Regions from separate parts of the Mesorhizobium sp. M0998 genome, predicted to be linked through region 2. Evidence: riboswitches for the same ligand, from Rfam matches in the RefSeq annotation. Region 2 holds a riboswitch; the other holds the start of a gene.
The links. Region 2 has a riboswitch for S-adenosylmethionine ahead of metX (homoserine O-acetyltransferase MetX). Riboswitches for the same ligand answer to the same signal wherever they lie in the genome.
Positions count from the first base shown of each region.

Region 1: it holds a riboswitch for S-adenosylmethionine, as region 2 does, so the genes downstream of both, NKH59_RS19865 (O-succinylhomoserine sulfhydrylase) here and metX (homoserine O-acetyltransferase MetX) in region 2, are expected to answer to the same signal.

Region 1 is NZ_JAMYND010000020.1:81,762-90,679, reverse strand. Features, by position in the region: gene mmsA (multiple monosaccharide ABC transporter ATP-binding protein) at 1-92, shown strand, start outside; gene mmsB (multiple monosaccharide ABC transporter permease) at 89-1,381, shown strand; gene araD1 (AraD1 family protein) at 1,570-2,562, shown strand; gene NKH59_RS19870 (2'-deoxycytidine 5'-triphosphate deaminase) at 2,593-3,687, opposite strand; SAM riboswitch at 3,823-3,900, shown strand; gene NKH59_RS19865 (O-succinylhomoserine sulfhydrylase) at 3,971-5,161, shown strand; gene NKH59_RS19860 (glycosyltransferase) at 5,199-6,353, opposite strand; gene apaG (Co2+/Mg2+ efflux facilitator ApaG/CorD) at 6,581-6,973, shown strand; gene NKH59_RS19850 (Hsp33 family molecular chaperone) at 6,980-7,990, opposite strand; gene argF (ornithine carbamoyltransferase) at 8,153-8,918, opposite strand, start outside.
Region 2 is NZ_JAMYND010000010.1:110,616-119,533, reverse strand. Features, by position in the region: gene NKH59_RS12300 (lysophospholipid acyltransferase family protein) at 1-189, shown strand, start outside; gene NKH59_RS12295 (LysE family translocator) at 217-837, opposite strand; gene NKH59_RS12290 (aldo/keto reductase) at 916-1,863, opposite strand; gene NKH59_RS12285 (quinone oxidoreductase family protein) at 2,210-3,190, shown strand; gene NKH59_RS12280 (gamma-glutamylcyclotransferase) at 3,236-3,769, opposite strand; gene NKH59_RS12275 (DUF2125 domain-containing protein) at 3,884-4,885, shown strand; gene NKH59_RS12270 (prephenate/arogenate dehydrogenase family protein) at 5,019-5,954, opposite strand; gene hisC (histidinol-phosphate transaminase) at 5,961-7,070, opposite strand; SAM riboswitch at 7,210-7,287, shown strand; gene metX (homoserine O-acetyltransferase MetX) at 7,364-8,533, shown strand; gene metW (methionine biosynthesis protein MetW) at 8,649-8,918, shown strand, end outside.

The DNA.
Region 1 (8,918 bases), on a different contig from region 2:
AAGGACGCATCGTCGGCGAAATGGCGGCAAGCGACGCCAGCCAGGAAAAGATAATGCGCGCCATCGTCCGCGGAGAAGGAAAAGCATCATGAGCACCGAAAGCGCTCCCGGGCCGCAGACCGGCGTTGCCCAGGATCTACAACAGGGACCTCGCATTGCCGTCTCGGCGCTGGTCACCAACCTGCGCGAATACGGGTTGGTGCTGGCGTTGATCGCAATCATGGTGTTCTTCCAGTTCACCACGTCCGGAACGCTGTTCAAGCCGGTGAACCTCAGCAATCTCGTGCAGCAGAACAGCTTCATCATCGTGATGGCGCTGGGCATGCTTCTGGTGATCGTTTCGGGCCACATCGATCTCAGCGTCGGCTCCGTCGCCGGCTTCATCGGCGCGCTGGCGGCGATGATGATGGTCATCTGGCCGCTTGGCCCATTGAGCAATCCGCTGGTGGTGTCGATCATCTGCCTGATCGTCGGTGGTGCGATCGGCGCGGCACAAGGCTACTGGATTGCCTATCACCGAATACCGAGCTTTATCGTCACGCTGGCGGGCATGCTGATCTTCCGCGGCATCTGCCAGGCGCTGCTGGGTGGCGGGTCTTCCGTAGGGCCGCTTCCCGTCGGCTTCAAGGCGCTCAGTTCCGGCTTCATTCCGGACCTGATCGGCCCATTGACGCTGATACCGCCAACCGTGAACGCCGCCGGCAAAACCATTGTCGGCAGCGGCCTGACGCTGCACCTGACGACGATCGTGATCGGCCTCGTCGCCGTGCTCGCCTATGCCTATTTCGGGCTCAGGGCACGGCGCACCCGCGAGAAGCATGGCTACGAAGCCGAGCCCTTCTCGCTGTTCGTCGTCAAGACCCTGGTGATCAGCGCGCTGGCGCTGTTTCTCGTCTACCAATTCGCCACCTATAGGGGCCTCCCCATCGTTCTCATGGTGATGGGCGTGCTGATCGCGTTGTTCGTCTTCGTTACCAAACGCATGACGATCGGCCGTCGCATCTATGCGATGGGCGGCAATGCCAAGGCAGCCCAGCTATCGGGCATCAAGACCGAACGGCTGACGTTGATGGTGTTCATCAATATGGGCGTGCTGTCGGCACTCGGCGGCCTGATTATCGCAGCGCGCCTGGGGCAGGCTGTGCCGGCGGCCGGCCTCGGCAGCGAGCTCGACGTCATCGCCGCGGTGTTCATCGGTGGCGCTTCGGCGATGGGCGGCGTCGGCCAGGTGATCGGCGCGGTGGTCGGCGGCTTCATCATGGGCGTCATGAACAACGGCATGTCGATCATGGGCGTCAATGTCGACTGGCAGCAGGTGGTCAAAGGCCTGGTGCTGCTCGGCGCCGTCGTCTTCGACGTCTACAACAAGAACAAGGCTTGAGAGGCAACCAGGAGGCATACGGGTCACATCGCGGCGCTGCCGGGCGCAAAGAAGTCCCCCGAGGGACCTGATCCGCGAGCGCAATCCGGACGAAGAATTTCAACCGAGGCGCGGACAGGGGTCCGGGCCGCGCAGGGTAGGGTTTGCCGAGAAAGGGCAGGCCAGCCCACAATTCAGAGAGGGTTACCATGCTGATCTCACAAATCCTCGACGACGCCGAGACGATCCGCGTCGTTGCCCGCAACGGCGGCAAGACCCGCGTCATCAACGGCGCCCGCAGCGTCTATTCGCTGGCGATGGAAGCCGCGCGTACCGGCAGCGGGCTTGTCGCCCTGATCGAGCGCAAGGGCTTCGGCGAAACCGTCGATCTCGACGCAGCCTACAAGAAGGGCCGGCTGCTGTCGCCGATCAACCATCCCGATCCGGCGCATCTCCATCTCACCGGCACCGGGCTGACGCATCTCGGCTCCGCCGCGACCCGCGATTCCATGCACAAGAAGCTCAGCACGGACGGCGAGGAACAGCTGACCGATTCCATGAAGATGTTCCGCATGGGGCTTGAGGGCGGCAAGCCGGCGAAGGGCCAGATCGGCGTGCAGCCGGAATGGTTCTACAAGGGCAACGGCACCATGGCGGTGGCGCCCGGTGCGGCGCTTATGTCGCCCGCCTTCGCCCAGGATGCCGGCGAGGAGCCGGAAATCGCCGGTATCTATGTGATCGGCGACGACGGCGCCCCGTTCCGCGTCGGCTTCACGCTGTCTAACGAGTTTTCCGACCATGTCACCGAGCGTGTGAACTATCTCTTCCTTGCCCATTCCAAGCTGCGCAATGCTTCGTTCGGGCCGGAGATCCTGATCGGCGATCTGCCGTCCGATATCCGCGGCACTTCGCGCATCCTGCGCGACGGCAAGCTGCTTTGGGAAAAGCCGTTCCTGTCGGGCGAGGCGAACATGTCGCACACCATTGGCAATCTCGAGCATCACCACTTCAAATACTCAGCCTTCCGCCAGCCGGGCGACGTGCATGTGCACATGTTCGGCACGGCGACGCTGTCCTTTGCCGACGGCGTCAGGACCGAGGCCGGTGACGTATTCGAAATCGAGGCGCAGGATTTCGGCCTGCCACTGCGCAACCCGCTTGAAATCGAGCAGCCGGTGAAGGTCGCCGTGAAGGCACTTTGAGCCGGGCGTAGCCCGGAAGTGAGAGGAAGGTCAGCGCGCGGCGCGGAAATGCTTGGACAGTTTCAGGCCCTGTGCCTGATAGTTCGAGCCGAGATCAGTGCCGTAGAGCGCCCGCGGCCGTTTCAGCATGTGCTCATAGACCAACCGTCCGACGATCTGGCCGTGGTCGAGGATGAACGGCACTTCGTGGCTGCGTACCTCGAGCACCGCCCGGCTGCCGGTGCCGCCCGACGCCGAATGGCCGAAACCCGGGTCGAAGAAACCGGCATAATGGACGCGGAACTCGCCGACCAGCGGATCGAAGGGCGTCATTTCGGCGGCGTAGAGCGGCGGCACATGCACCGCCTCGCGCGACACCAGAATATAGAATTCGTCCGGATCGAGCACCAGCTCGCCGGCACCGCTCTTGTAGAGCGGCTCCCAGAAATCGACGACATCCTGCGCGGCGCGCTTGTCGACGTCGACGAGGCCGGTGTGGTGCTTGCCGCGATAGCCGACCAGCCCGTCCTTGTCGCCGTCGAGGTCGATCGATAGCGCGATGCCCCCGCCTGAGATGTTGGGTGGTTCGGTGGCGACCAACATTTCGGCGCGGTGCAACTCGTGCAACTCGTTTTCCGACAAGAGCGCATTGCCGGTGCGGAACCTGATCTGCGACAGCCGCGAGCCGGTCCGCACGACGATCGGGAAAGTGCGCGGGCTGACCTCCAGGTAGAGCGGGCCTTCATAGCCGGCGGCGATCTTGTCGAACTCGTGGCCGCGGTCGGTCATTACCCGAGTGAAGATATCGAGCCGTCCGGTCGAGCTTTTCGGGTTGGCGGAGGCGGAAATATGGGCGGGCAGCGCCAGGCTTTCGAGCAGCGGCACGATGTAGACGCAGCCGGTTTCCAGCACAGCACCTTCGGCGAGGTTGATCTCGTGCAGCTTCAGCCGGTCGAGCTTGTCGGCAACCCTGTGGTCCGGGCCGGGCAAGAAGGAAGCACGCACCCGCCAGGCCTTGTCGCCGAGCCTGAGGTCAAGGCTGGCCGGCTGGATCTGATCGGCATCGAGCGTGCGCGGCGATTTCAGCGCGCCCGTCTGGAACAGCGCGGAAATATCCTGATCGGGAAGAATGCCTGTCTGCCGCAAGGGTCTGGCTCCGTTCGAACGCCGGGCGAGGTCTTGTTCTGTCGCAGGTCCGACCGTGGACGCGTTTGGCACCTGCTTGGTACAACCCTCTTAATCATGCCGGCAATTGACGCAAGCGTGGCGCGGGTCTAAAGCTCGTTATCCCGTGGTGATTTGGCCGGTCGGCTTGCAGCCACGTTAAACAAGTCGCTAAAGGACCGTCGGGCCGCAAGGCCATATGGACCGGTTGCGACTTTCGCGACCGGTTTTTTGTTGTTTGGACCAATTTTGGTGTTTGGATGGAATGATGACCAAGAAGCGCGACTGGAAGCCTCAGACCGCACTCGTGCATGCCGGAACGCTGCGTTCCGGCTTCGGCGAGACCTCCGAGGCGATGTATCTCACCCAAGGCTATGTCTACGAGACGGCGCAAGCGGCGGAGGCCCGCTTCAAGGGCGAGGAGCCGGGCTTCATCTATTCGCGCTATGCCAATCCGACGGTCGACATGTTTGAGAAACGCATGTGCGCGCTGGAAGGAGCCGAAGACGCGCGCGCCACGGCATCCGGCATGGCGGCGGTGACGGCAGCACTGCTGTGCAGCGCCAAGGCGGGCGACCATATCGTGGCGGCGCGCGCGCTGTTCGGCTCCTGCCGCTGGGTGGTCGAGACGCTGGCGCCGAAATACGGCATTGAGGCAACGCTGGTCGACGGCACCGACATCGCCAATTGGGAAAAGGCGGTCAAGCCAAACACCAAACTGTTCTTCCTGGAAAGCCCGACCAATCCTACGCTGGAAGTGATCGACATTGCCGCCGTCGCGGCACTTGCCAATGCGATCGGCGCCAGGCTGATCGTCGACAATGTGTTCGCCACGCCCTTGCAGCAGAAACCCCTGCAGCTCGGCGCCCACATCGTCGTCTATTCGGCCACGAAGCATATTGACGGCCAGGGGCGCTGTCTTGGCGGCATCGTTCTGTCGGACAAGAAATGGATCGACGAGAACCTGCATGACTATTTCCGCCACACCGGCCCAAGCCTCTCGCCCTTCAATGCCTGGACGCTGCTGAAAGGCCTGGAGACGCTGCCGCTACGCGTACGCCAGCAGACGGAAAGTGCCGGCCGCATCGCGGATTTCCTGGCCGAGCGCCCGCAAATCGCCCGTGTCATCTATCCCGGCCGTGCCGACCACCCGCAAGCGGCCGTGGTCAAGAGGCAGATGTCGGGTGGCTCGACGCTGATCTGCATGGATGTGAAGGGCGGCAAGCAGGCGGCCTTTGCCTTCCAGAACGCACTCGACGTCGTGCTCATTTCCAACAATCTCGGCGACGCCAAGAGCCTGATCACCCATCCGGCGACGACGACGCACAAGAACTTGACCGATGAGGCCCGCGCCGAGCTCGGCATCGGACCGGGAACGCTCAGGCTGTCAGTTGGCCTTGAGGACGCCGACGACCTGCTCGAAGACATCGAGCAGGCACTGAGAGTTGCCGGATAAGGGCTGGCCGAACAGAGGCGAGCGGGAACGCGCCCGATCAGGCGCCGGACGGGGTCTCTTCCAGCTCCGCGACGGTCTTTGTCTGGATAGTCATCACGTTGCCGCGCCAGTCGACGGCGCCGCTCAGCCATCCGCGCGCCCAAATGGCGGGAAGCATCAGGTCTCGCGCCATCATCGCCGGGATCGTGCGCGGCGACAGGTGCCATCCCTTAGCCGAGGCCAAAGCGCATTCCGGCAGGTAGGCCGCGACCAGCACGGCGATGGCGGTTGCCGGCAGGCTGACGCCGGCGTCAGCCGCCGCGATCAGCGCAAGCACCAGCGGCGGCGCCGCGCCGATCAGGATCTCGGGGGCGAAGAACAGCGCGAAGGTGACGCGGCGCAGCCGCGCCCAGCGCGCCTGCCGCGACCAGATCTCGCCAAGCGTGCGCCGGCCGAGCGGCTGTTCGAAGGGCGAGGCGACAAGATTGACCCGCAGTCCGAGCCCGTTGACCAGCTTGGTCGCGGCGGCGTCCTCGGCGATCTCGGCGGCAAGCGCGCGGATGCCGCCATTGGCGTCGAGCATCGGCTTGTTCCACAACATGCTCTTGCCCTGCGCGAAGCCGAGGCCGAGCGCCTCTCCGGCGTACTGCCAGCGTGCCTGCAGCGTGTTGAGAAAGGCGCATTCGACCTCCCCCCAGAAGCCGTCCGGCCGCGAGCCGATCGGCGTCGAGCAGACGAGGCCGGTGTCGTGCCGCCATGCCGCCATCAGCTGCTGGACGTAGTCGCTCGGCATAAGCACATTGGAATCGGCAAGGATGACCCAGCGATAACGCCCCGCCTCCCAACCCTTCACGCAATTGTTGAGTTTTGGATTGCCGCTGATGCGGTCGTCACCGACTAGAAGGCGGGCGCGAATAGCTGGAAAGCGCGCCATTGCGGCGGTGATCGGCTTGACCACCGGGTCGTCGGCATGGGCAACGCAGAAGATGAGTTCGTAGCGCGGCCAGTCGAGTGAGAAGGCGCGCTCCAGCGTCTCTTCGGCAAACGGCTCGATGCCGCGCGCCGGGATGACGATCGATACCGGCGGCGCGTTGGCCGCGGGCGGTGCGATCCTGGCTGGTCGCTTCAGCTTCAGCGAAGCTAACAGGATGCTGGCGAGATTTGAAAGAAGGAGGGCTATGGAAAGGAGGGCGGCTGCGAATGTCGGTTCCATCGAGATCTGGTCACTCCAGAAGTGCCGGCCGCATGACGGCCGTTTTCAACAATTCGACAGAACGCTGAGTCGCCCGGCACAAGCCTGCACACCATCATTGTCATGTGTCACTTAAATGACATTGTTTTTCGGCACCTGCGCTCGAGTCGGGCAAGGAGATGACGCGCATCGTTGATCAAACTGCGCTGAGCGTCGAAAGTTCCATCTACATTGCTTTGGAGCAGTTTATGTACAGCGCCGTCACCCGCAACATCGAAGTGCAGGTCAGGCCGTTCTATCTGGAGGATCACTCCGACCCTCCGCAAAACCGCTATGTCTGGGGATATCAGGTGACCATCGACAATCAGTCGGATGAGTTCGTGCAGCTTCTGTCGCGCTACTGGCACATTACCGACGGCACCGGCAAGGTCGAGGAAGTGCGCGGCCCCGGGGTCGTCGGCGAGCAACCCGGACTCAACCCCGGCGACAGCTATCAGTATACGTCTGGATGCCCGCTCTCGACGCCATCCGGCATCATGGTCGGGCACTACACCATGCGCAACAGGCGGGGCGAGACGTTCGACGTCGCCATCCCCGCCTTCTCGCTCGACTTGCCGGGAATGCGGCGCACCGTCAATTGACGGCCGTCATCCGGCCGCTGCAAACTCCGCCGGGTCGAAGTCATATTGCTTCGAGCAGAATTCGCAGGCGACGTGAATGCTGCCATCCTCGGTGCTGTCCCTGATCTCCTCGGCGGAAAAGCCTTCAAGGATGCCGTGGATCTTCTCCCTCGAGCATGAGCACTGGTCGGCGACCGGCACCCCGCCGAACACGCGGACGCCATGCTCGTGGAAAAGCCGGTAAAGCAGCCGTTCGGCACCGATCGTCGGATCGATCAGCTCGGTCGGTTCAATAGTACCAAGCAGCGCCAGCAGCTCCTGCCAGGAATTGTCGGTCGGGTCGTGGATTTCCTCACGCGGATCGCCGTCGCCACCTGGAAGGTCGGGTACGCGCATGCGCTCCGCCGACTGCGGCAGGAATTGTGCCAGCAGGCCACCGGCCCGCCATTGTTCGCGGGCACCGCCGACGCCGGGCGTCAGAAGCTTGGCAACCGAAAGCCGGAGGTCGGTCGGAATCTGCTCCGACTGGCGGAAATAAGTGCGTGCGGCATCTTCCAGTGTGACGCCGTCGAGCTGGACGATGCCCTGGTAGCGTTGCGTGTGGGCGCCCTGGTCGATGGTCAGCGCCAGGACGCCGCTGCCGAGCAGCGTCTGCGGTGACGTCTCGCCGGCAGAAGTCAAAGCCTGCAGCCGGTCGGCATCGAAGCGGGCATAAGCGCGCAGCGCGTGCGGCGTGGAGAAATCCGCGACCAGCATGTCGACCGGCCCGTCGGTGCGGGTCTGCAGAATGAACTTGCCCTCGAACTTCAGCGAAGTTCCGAGCAATACCGTCAACACACAGGCTTCAGCCAGGAGCCGGGCGACCGGCTCGGGATAGTCGTGACGGCTGAGAATAGCATCGAGCATCGGCCCGAGCTGGACGGTGCGACCGCGCACGTCGAGCGGGCCGACCTCGAACGGCACGACATGGTCGTCGCCGGCGTAGCCGAATTCGCCGAGCTTGGGTTTATGTTCAGCCAATTGATGAGTTTCCAACATGACAAAGCTCCGGGGCGCGGCGATGCCGCCCTCCGGGGCGCATGCGACGAGACGCGCTCGATTTGCGTGATGCGCCTGAGATAGGCACCACCAACTCCCGGATCAAGGCGGCCCAGATCAAGGCGGCGCAGATCAGGCCGGCGCGGATCACCGCGGCTCGTATCAAACGCCCAGGCACCAGGCCAGGACTGCCTTCTGGGCATGGAGCCGGTTCTCGGCCTCATCGAACACCACCGAATGCGGTCCGTCGATGACCTCGTCGGTAACCTCCTCACCGCGATGCGCCGGCAGACAGTGCATGAACAGCGCATCCGGCTTGGCTTTCGCCATCAGTGCCGCATTGACCTGATAGGGCAGGAAGACATTGTGGCCGCGGGCACGGTGCTCCTGGCCCATCGACACCCAGCAGTCGGTGACGATGCAGTCGGCCTTGTGAACGGCCTCCTCGGGCGAACGGGTGAATTTCAGCTTGCCGCCATTGGCTTTCGACCAGTCGACATGCTTCTGGGCCGGTTCGCTGCCCTCTGGCACGGCGACATTCAGCTTGAAATGGAACCGCGCGGATGCCTCCAGCAGCGAATGCAGCACGTTGTTGCCGTCGCCGGTCCAGGCGATCGTTTTACCGGCCACCGGACCGCGGTGCTCTTCGAAGGTCATGATGTCGGCCATCAGCTGGCAGGGGTGGGTCTCGTCGGTCAGCCCGTTGATGACGGGGACCGTAGCGTTTTCCATCAGTTCCAGCAGCCGGTCATGCGAGGTGGTGCGGATCATGATGGCATCGACATAGCGCGACAGCACCTTGGCTGTGTCAGCAATGGTCTCCGAGCGGCCAAGCTGCATCTCGGTGCCGGTCAGCATGATCGTCTCGCCACCCAACTGCCGCATACCGACGTCGAACGACACGCGCGTGCGCGTCGACGGCTTGTCG
Region 2 (8,918 bases):
CGCTTCCTGCCACCGATCCCGCCCGGCCTCGGCAAGGACGAATTCATGCAACGGCTGATCGGCGAGACGGAAGCCGCCTGCGACCAGCTTCTCGTCGAGGCGGCACAGACGCCGAACCCGCCGCCGATGCCGCCGACGGCAATGAAACGGCTTGGTGAGCTCGATGCGAAACCTGAATTGAAAGGCTGAGACACCCGCCGCGGATGCCAGAAAGGCTCACGGCAAGGCAGCCAGGGCGGCTGTTGCAACCAGCGTCACGGCAAACACCAGATTGATGATCCGCGACGCCAGCGGTTTGCGCAGCAAACGTGCAAAAGCCGCGCCGGCGAGAAGCCACAAGAGATGAATGGCAACAATCATCAAGGCGAGGACCGCCAGCTTGGCTGAAATAGCAAGACCGCCGGCGCCGGAAGACGCGCCGGCAAACACGGCGGCAATCGCCACATAGGCTTTCGGATTGGCAACGGCCAGAAGGAACCCGCCCAGGAAAGTGGGAAGCGCCGCCCCACCAATGCGTGCCGCCAGTGGCGGCGCCGTCGCAATCTTGAACGCCAGATAGAGGATGTAGGCTGCTGACGCGACCGCCAACAGCGCTGCGAGCTTCGGCAGCGCGGTGAGAACGGCCATGATGCCCGTCGCCACCACCAAAAGCACGAGGACCGTCCCGACAACGATTCCCGAGGCATAGCGCAGCGAACCGCGCAGGCCGAACGCGGCGCCGATCGCGGTGACGCTTATCGTCGCCGGCCCCGGGCTGCCCATGACGATGGCCGACGCCAACACAAACGCCAGCAATCGCTGCCATAGCTGCTGATCGAGAAGACCCTGTCCGGCCATGCGGCGTCCCTGCATCCTGTGACGAGGCAGGGACGGTAGGGCAAGGCAGCGGCGCCGGTCTTGAACGATCGTGCGCGGCTACGCGCTGGCCTTGTCGAGCTCGGCGATATCGTCCGGGCTGAGCTGCAACGACGCGGCACGCATCAGGCTGTCGAGCTGGTCGAGGGTCGTCGCGCTGGCGATCGGGGCGGTGACGCCGGGCCGCGCCATGACCCAGGCAAGCGCCACTTCCGCCGGCTTGGCCGAATGTCTGGCCGACACCGCGTCGAGCGCTGAGAGAATGCGCATGCCGCGGGTGTTGAGATAGCCTTTCACACCGCCACCGCGCGGGCTTTTGCCGAGGTCGGCCTCCCTCCGGTACTTGCCGCTCAGAAACCCCTTCGCGAGGCTGAAATAGGTGATGACGCCGATGTCCTCGGCCGCGCACAGATCGCGCAGCGGACCATCGAAGGACGAGCGGTCGTAAAGGTTGTATTCCGGCTGCAGCACCTCGTAGCGCGGCAGGCCGCGCAGGCTTGCTACGTCAAGTGCGGCCCGCAACTGGGCGGCGTCGAGGTTGGAAGCGCCGGTATAACGGATTTTGCCCTTGTCGAGCAGTTTCTGGTAAGCGCCGAGCGTTTCCTCATAAGGGGTCGCCGGGTCGGGCCAGTGCGACAGGTAGAGATCGACGCTATCGACCTGCAGCCTGTTCAGCGAAGCGTCGATGGCCTTTTCGATATAGGCGGCGGACAGGTCCCTCTTGCCCTGTCCCATATCCGAACCGACCTTGGTGATGACGACAACCTTGTCGCGGTTACCACGGCTCTTCATCCATCGGCCGATGATGGTTTCGGATTCGCCGCCTTGGTGGCCGGCAATCCAGCGCGAATAGGAATCGGCCGTGTCGATGGCGTTGAAACCGGCGTCGACAAAGCGGTCGAGCAAGTCGAACGAGGTTTTCTCATCGGCGGTCCAGCCGAACACATTGCCGCCCAGAACCAATGGCGCGATGGATAGGTCGGTGCGACCGAGACGACGTTTCTGCAAGGCTGATCTCCATGGTGATTCATGCTGGGGCGGATGGGAGCCGCCGATCGGGCTAACCTATGTCGCGCCGTGGCGACGTCAAACGCATAGCCTCTTTTCCAGTCCGCCGGCGCTTCACAAAGCCGCGACCCGCCGCGCCGTGTCCGGCCCCAAGGCGCTGGTCCCGGGCATCCAAACCAGCAGCCTCTGAAGAAACGATCTGGCAAGTTTGGCACATAGATTGTCAAATCTGCCAATTCAGACCTTTGCCGGCCGGCCATAGGTTCCGCCGCGCCGACGCAAGTCTCGGCACGGCCTGGCCGGGGCTCAGACTGTTGGCCTCGGATCGTTTGTTATGGAGACCGGCATGAAAGCAATTGTATTTGACGCCATCGGTTCGCCGCGCGACGTGCTCTATGTGGATGACCTGCCGATGCCACGGATCAGCGACGGCGAGGTGCTGGTCAGGATGGTCTCGGCCTCGATCAATCCGGGCGACTTCCTGTTTATCCAGAACCTCTATCCCGAACCGAAGAAGCCGCATTTTCCCCGGCAGATCGCCGGAAACCATGGCGCCGGCATCGTCGAAGCCGTTGGCGCGAACGTCTTGCTGGAACCGGGCACGCTTGTCGCGTTCAGCTATTATGGCAGCTGGGCCGAGTACGCCGCCATTCCCGCCGAATGGCTGATCCTGTTGCCTGCCGGCTATCCTGTCGAACGCGCCGGGCAGATGGTGAACCCCATTACCGCGTGGGATCTGCTGGTGGATTCCCGTGTGCGGCCTGGCCAATGGCTAGCTGTCACGGCCGGCTATTCGTCAATTTCGACAATGGTGATGCAGTTCGCCCAACGACGCGGCATCAACGTCATCGCTCTTGTGCGGCGCTCGCACCAAAGCTTCGATCTGAAGACGCTTGGCGCCGCCGCCACTCTTGACCTTTCGGAGTTGAAGACAAGTATCCGGGAAGCCGTGATGGATATCACCGGTGGCGCCGGATTGAACGGGATTATCGACAATGTCGGCGGACCTGTCAGCGGCGAATTGATCCGCACCCTGGCGCTCGGCGGGCAGATGGTGATCAATGGCGGCATGAGTGCCGAGCGCTTCGAACTGCACAATTTCGATGTGTTGCTGAGCGGCGTCGAGATCAGGGCGAATATCTATCGCTATTTCTTTTCGCCGCCGGTCGAAGCCGACCGGCCTGTGCTACGCGAGATCATCGACATCTTCGGCCAGCCCGGCTTCCACGTTCCTGTCGGCGGTCTCCACCCGCTGACCGAGTTCAAGCTGGCCGTGGCAAACAGCCTGGATCGCGCCGATCTTGGCAAACAGATTTTCGAGATGTAGCCCGCATCACGACACCGAAATCATCATCGTCAACGGTAAAAGAAGCTACGTCGCGACCCGTCTTGTCACTTCTTCCAGCCAGTGGTCGCTTATACCCAGTGCTTCGAGGTGCTCCAGCGTGCTGAGCACGTAATCCTCATTCCTCCCCGATTGGCCGACGGCGCCGCGAACGACGGCCGCCGCCTCGGCCGGGTCGAGCGCACCGGCATATTGCTCATGGCTGCGGTCCACGACATAGGCGACGGCGTCGACCGTCTTGCCCCCATCCGTTTCACCCTTGTCGAGGCGAACGCTGAGCACACGTTCGAGATAGACGTTGGTGACCAGCTCGCGTTCGCGCAGATAGGTAATGACCTCGTTGCGCAGCTCGCCTGGAACCCGGAACGCCAGCCCGATGCAGGAGCCTCCGCGGTCGAGGCCGAGCACCAGGCCCGGCCGTTCGCGCGTGCCGCGATGCACGAAAGAATAGACGCAGAGCGAACGGCGGTAGCCATGCAGGCGGGCGCGCCGCGTCTCGACATGTGCGAATCCCGGTCGCCAGATCAGTGAGCCGTAGCCAAAAACCCAAAAATCGCCCATATCGCCAAGCCTGATTGTGACGACCACCTCACCGGTGGTGTTTCAGTCCGTCTACCTGTTGGTGCCGCAAGCGACAGCCCGCCCGTGCCACCCCGCGTTAACGAAAGCCGCAGCATGACGTCAAGTGACGAGCGCCCGCCGCCCAGCCAACGTCGCCGCCTGTTGTGGCTTGCCGCTTTCATCCTCGTGCTGTTCGGCATCTACAGCGCCGGCTGGTTCTACCTGGCGGACCTGGTCGAGAGCGCCACCAAAAAGGCGGTCGCCGATCTCGACGACAAAGGCATCAAGGCCGACTGCGCCAATCTCGCGGTCAGCGGCTATCCCTTCAGCTTCACCGTTTCCTGCGACAGCCTGGCTTACGAGGACGACAGCCGCAACGTCGCGGCATCGACAGGCAAGATCAACGCCGCCACGCAGATCACCCGGCTTCTGTCGCCTGCCGCCGAGCTCAGGGGGCCGCTCAGGACCTCTGTTCCCGGCATGACCCCGCTCTGGATCGACTGGGATGATCTGCGGGCCGACATGAAGCTGTCCTGGCCGCTGCCGAGGCGCCTCTCGCTGCAGGCAGAAGGCCTGTCCGGCCAGACCGATCCGGCAGACGACACCGATCCCGTCTCGCTGTTCAGCGCCGGAACCGCCACCGGACAATTGCGCCCAAACGGCCCGGACATCGACTATGCCGGCAATTTCACCGATCTTGAAATCGACGCGGCGGCCATCGGCGGGCGCGTCTTGCCGCCGCTCGACGGCAGCGGCGACGTGACGCTGAAGAACGGCCTGACACTGATCAAGGCAAATCCGACGAGCCTGCGCGGCCAGGCGGCCGAAATCCACGAGCTCGATCTGTCGTCCGGAACTGCGCGCATCACCGTTTCCGGACCGCTGTCGGTCGATGACGACGGTCTCATAAATGCCGACCTGACAATCAGGCTCAATGATCCAAAGGCCGTGGCGGCAATCCTCGCCACCGCCATCCCCGAGCAGAAGAAAGAGATCCAGACCGGCTTTGCCGGACTGGCGCTGCTCGGCAACCAGCCGTCAATGCCGCTGAAGATCGTCAGGGGCAAGGCCTCGCTCGGCTTCATCCCGCTCGGCAAGATCAAGCCGCTCGACTAGAGCAACTCCAGGAAAAGTGTGAAACGGTTTTCCGTCCGGAATTGCGCAAAACAAAGAGATAGAGCGGTTCGGCGTTTCTGTGAAACGATGAACCGCTCTAAGCCGGGCCGGCCTGCGATCGGCCTGCCGCGGCTTATCCCTTCGGCGGGTGTTCGACTGCCTGGCGGCCGAAATCCGGTACGTCGATGTCCTGGCCGGCCTCGATAATCGAGCGGCGGACGGCGCGGGTGCGGGTGAACAGGTCGAACAGTTTTTCGCCGTCGCCCCAGCGGATCGCCCGCTGCAGCGAGGACAGATCCTCGGAAAACCGCGCCAGCATTTCGAGAATGGCGTCCTTGTTGTGCAGGCAGACGTCGCGCCACATGGTCGGGTCGGACGCCGCGAGACGGGTGAAGTCGCGAAAGCCGGAAGCCGAGTATTTGATGACCTCGGACTTGGTCACCGACTCCAGATCGTCGGCGGTACCGACGATGTTGTAAGCGATGATATGCGGCAGGTGCGAAACGATGGCCAGCGTCATGTCGTGATGCTGCGGGTCCATCGTGTCGATGTTGGAGCCGCAGCGGCGCCAGAATTCCGAGAGCTTTTCCAGTGCTGCGGGATCGGTGCCGGGCAGCGGCGTGAAAATGCACCAGCGGTTCTCGAACAGTTCGGCAAAACCGGCGTCCGGTCCCGATTTTTCGGTGCCGGCCAAAGGATGGCCGGGGATGAAGTGCACGCCATCAGGCACGTGCGGCTGCATCTGCGCGATCACCGACGCCTTGGTCGAGCCGACATCGGTGAGGATGGCGCCCTTCTTCAGCGCCGGCGCGATCTCCGCGGCGACCGTACCGGAAGAACCGACCGGCACCGAAACGATAACCAGATCAGCATCGCGAACCGCCTCTTTCGCATCCGTCGTATAGGTGTCGCCAAGGCCGAGTTGGCTCGCCCGTGCCAGCGTCGCTTCGCTGCGCGTCGAAATCGCGATTTGGCCGGCGAGCCCCTCGCGGCGGATGACGCGGGCCAGCGACGAGCCGATCAGGCCGATGCCGACCAGCGCGATTTTTTCGAACATCGGTGATGTCATGGTGTTCTAGCTTTTCAGGAATGTCGCGAGTGCTGCGACAACGCCGCGATTGGCCTCTTCGGTGCCGATGCTCATGCGCAGCGCGTTGGGAAAACCGTACCCGGAAACGCGCCGCAATATGTAGCCGCGCGCACTGAGGTAGTCGTCGGCGGCCGCCGCCGAATGCTTTTTGTCCTCGGGAAAGTGGATGAGGATGAAATTGCCGACGCTCGGTGTCACCCGCAGCCCGAGCCCGCTTAGTTGCTCGCTCAGCCAGGCTAGCCAGGTCTCGTTGTGCGCGACGCTGCGTTCGATATGGGCGCGGTCGTGGATCGCCGCGATGCCGGCCTCGATTGCCGTTGCATTGACGTTGAAAGGCCCGCGCACGCGGTTGATCGCGTCGATGACGTGCATTGGCGCATACATCCAGCCGATCCGCGCCCCGCCCAGGCCCAATTTGGAGAAAGTGCGGGTCATGACCACGTTTTCCGCGCTGGCCACCAACTCGACGCCGGCTTCATAATCGTTGCGCCGGACATATTCGGCGTAAGCTGCATCCAGCACCAGAAGCACGTTTCGCGGCAGGCCGGCATGCAGGCGGCGCACCTCCTGGAACGGCACGTAGGTGCCGGTTGGATTGTTTGGATTGGCAAGGAAGATGATCCGGGTAGCCGGCGTCACCGCGGCGAGGATCGCATCGATATCGGCGCGTTCATCGGTCTCCTTGACCGTCACCGGGACGGCACCGGCCGACTGTATGTAGATCTTGTAGACCATGAAGCCGTGTTCGGTGATGATGGCTTCGTCGCCGGGCGCGAGGTAGGTCTGCGCCAGCAGGCCCAGAATCTCGTCGGAGCCGTTGGAGCAGACGATGTTCGCCGGGTTGAGCCCGTGCACCTCGGCGATCGCTTCCCTCAGGCGCCTGGCGCTGCCGTCGGGATAGACCGCGAGCTTGTCGGCGACCGCGCGCGCGGCCTCTATCGCCTTTGGCGAAGGGCCGAGCGGGTTCTCGTTCGCCGACAATTTATGGACCTTGGCGACACCTTCAGGCGCCGCGCTCTTGCCGGGCACATAGGCTTCGATGTCCATGATGCCGGCGCGGGGCCTTGGACGTGTCTGATCCGGTGTCTGGCTCATTTCATGAAATCCGTCGAGAGTGCCTCCATCCGGAAGCCGCAGCGGAAATACAAGCCGTGGCCCGGAATGTCGAGGGGCCGGCAATTCGGGATCAAGAACTTGCCGTTGACGAAGCCATGCGCGAGTCATAGAAGAACGGCTACAGTTCCGTGGTGATTTGGCCGGTCGGCTTGCAGCCACGTTAAACAACTTGCTAAAGGGCCGTTTGCATCTTGTAACCGGCTTTGCGAAGGCATGGCCGGTTTTTTGTTGCCCAGACCGGTGGACAACTGAAGGCCGGGCAAGGAGATGTGATGGTCGCTTTGCGCGCGCGAAAAACCAACAACGAGGCCGACCAGCCGTCGAGCCCGGTGTTGCGTTTCGGCGCCGACAAGCCGCTCAAGCTCGACGCCGGCACGCTGCTGTCGCCGTTCCAGATCGCCTACCAGACCTATGGCACGCTCAACGACGCGCGCTCCAACGCCATCCTCGTCTGCCATGCGCTGACCGGCGACCAGCATGTCGCCAACACCAATCCGGTGACCGGCAAGCCGGGCTGGTGGGAAGTGCTGATCGGTCCCGGCAAGATCATCGATACCGACCGTTTCTTCGTCATCTCGTCAAACGTCATCGGCGGCTGTCTCGGCTCCACCGGCCCCGCCTCGACCAATCCCGCCACCGCCAAGCCCTACGGGCTCGACCTGCCGATCATCACCATCCGCGACATGGTGCGGGCGCAGTTGATGCTGGTCGAGCATTTCGGCATCGAACAGCTGTTCAGCGTGCTGGGCGGCTCGATGGGCGGCATGCAGGTGCTGCAATGGGCCTCCAGCTATCCGGAGCGCGTCTTCTCGGCGCTGCCGATCGCCACCGGCGCCCGCCATTCCTCGCAGAACATCGCTTTCCATGAGGTCGGCAGGCAGGCGGTGATGGCCGACCCCGACTGGCATGGCGGCAAATATTTCGAGCATGGCAAGCGGCCGGAAAAGGGGCTGGCGGTGGCGCGCATGGCCGCCCACATCACCTATCTGTCGGAAGCAGCGCTGCACCGCAAGTTCGGCCGCAACCTGCAGGACCGCGAAGCCCTGACCTTCGGTTTCGATGCCGACTTCCAGATCGAGAGCTATCTGCGCCATCAGGGCATGACGTTCGTCGATCGCTTCGATGCCAACTCCTATCTCTACATGACCCGGGCGATGGACTATTTCGATCTCGCCGCCGACCATGGCGGCCGGTTGGCCGATGCCTTCGCCGGCACCAAGACGCGCTTCTGCCTGGTTTCGTTCACTAGCGATTGGCTGTTCCCGACCGAGGAGAGCCGCTCGGTCGTGCACGCGCTGAACGCGGCCGGCGCCTCGGTATCGTTCGTCGAGATCGAGACCGACCGCGGCCACGACGCCTTCCTGCTCGATGAGCCCGAACTGTTCGCCGCCATCAAGGGCTTCATCGCCTCGGCCGCGCGGGCGAGAGGGCTCGGCGCATGACCCCGAAAAGTTGCGGATTGTTCGGATCAGGACCATGTGCCAGGCATCAGCGCATGACCCCGAAAAGTTGCAGGCTTTTCGGATCAGGGTCATGCGTCAGGCAAGAGGCGAACGCATGAGCGTCAACCGCGCCCAGCGCGTCGACCTCGAAGTCGTCGCCGATCTCATCCCGCCGCAGTCGCGGGTGCTGGACGTCGGTTCCGGCGACGGCCTGCTGCTCGAATTGCTGCAGGAGACCAAGAAGGTCGATGGCCGCGGGCTGGAACTGTCGCAGCGCGGCGTCAACGAATGCGTGGCGCGCGGCCTGTCGGTTATTCAAGGCGATGCCGACAAGGATCTCCAATTCTATCCCGACAAGGGTTTCGACTTCGTCGTTCTGTCGCAG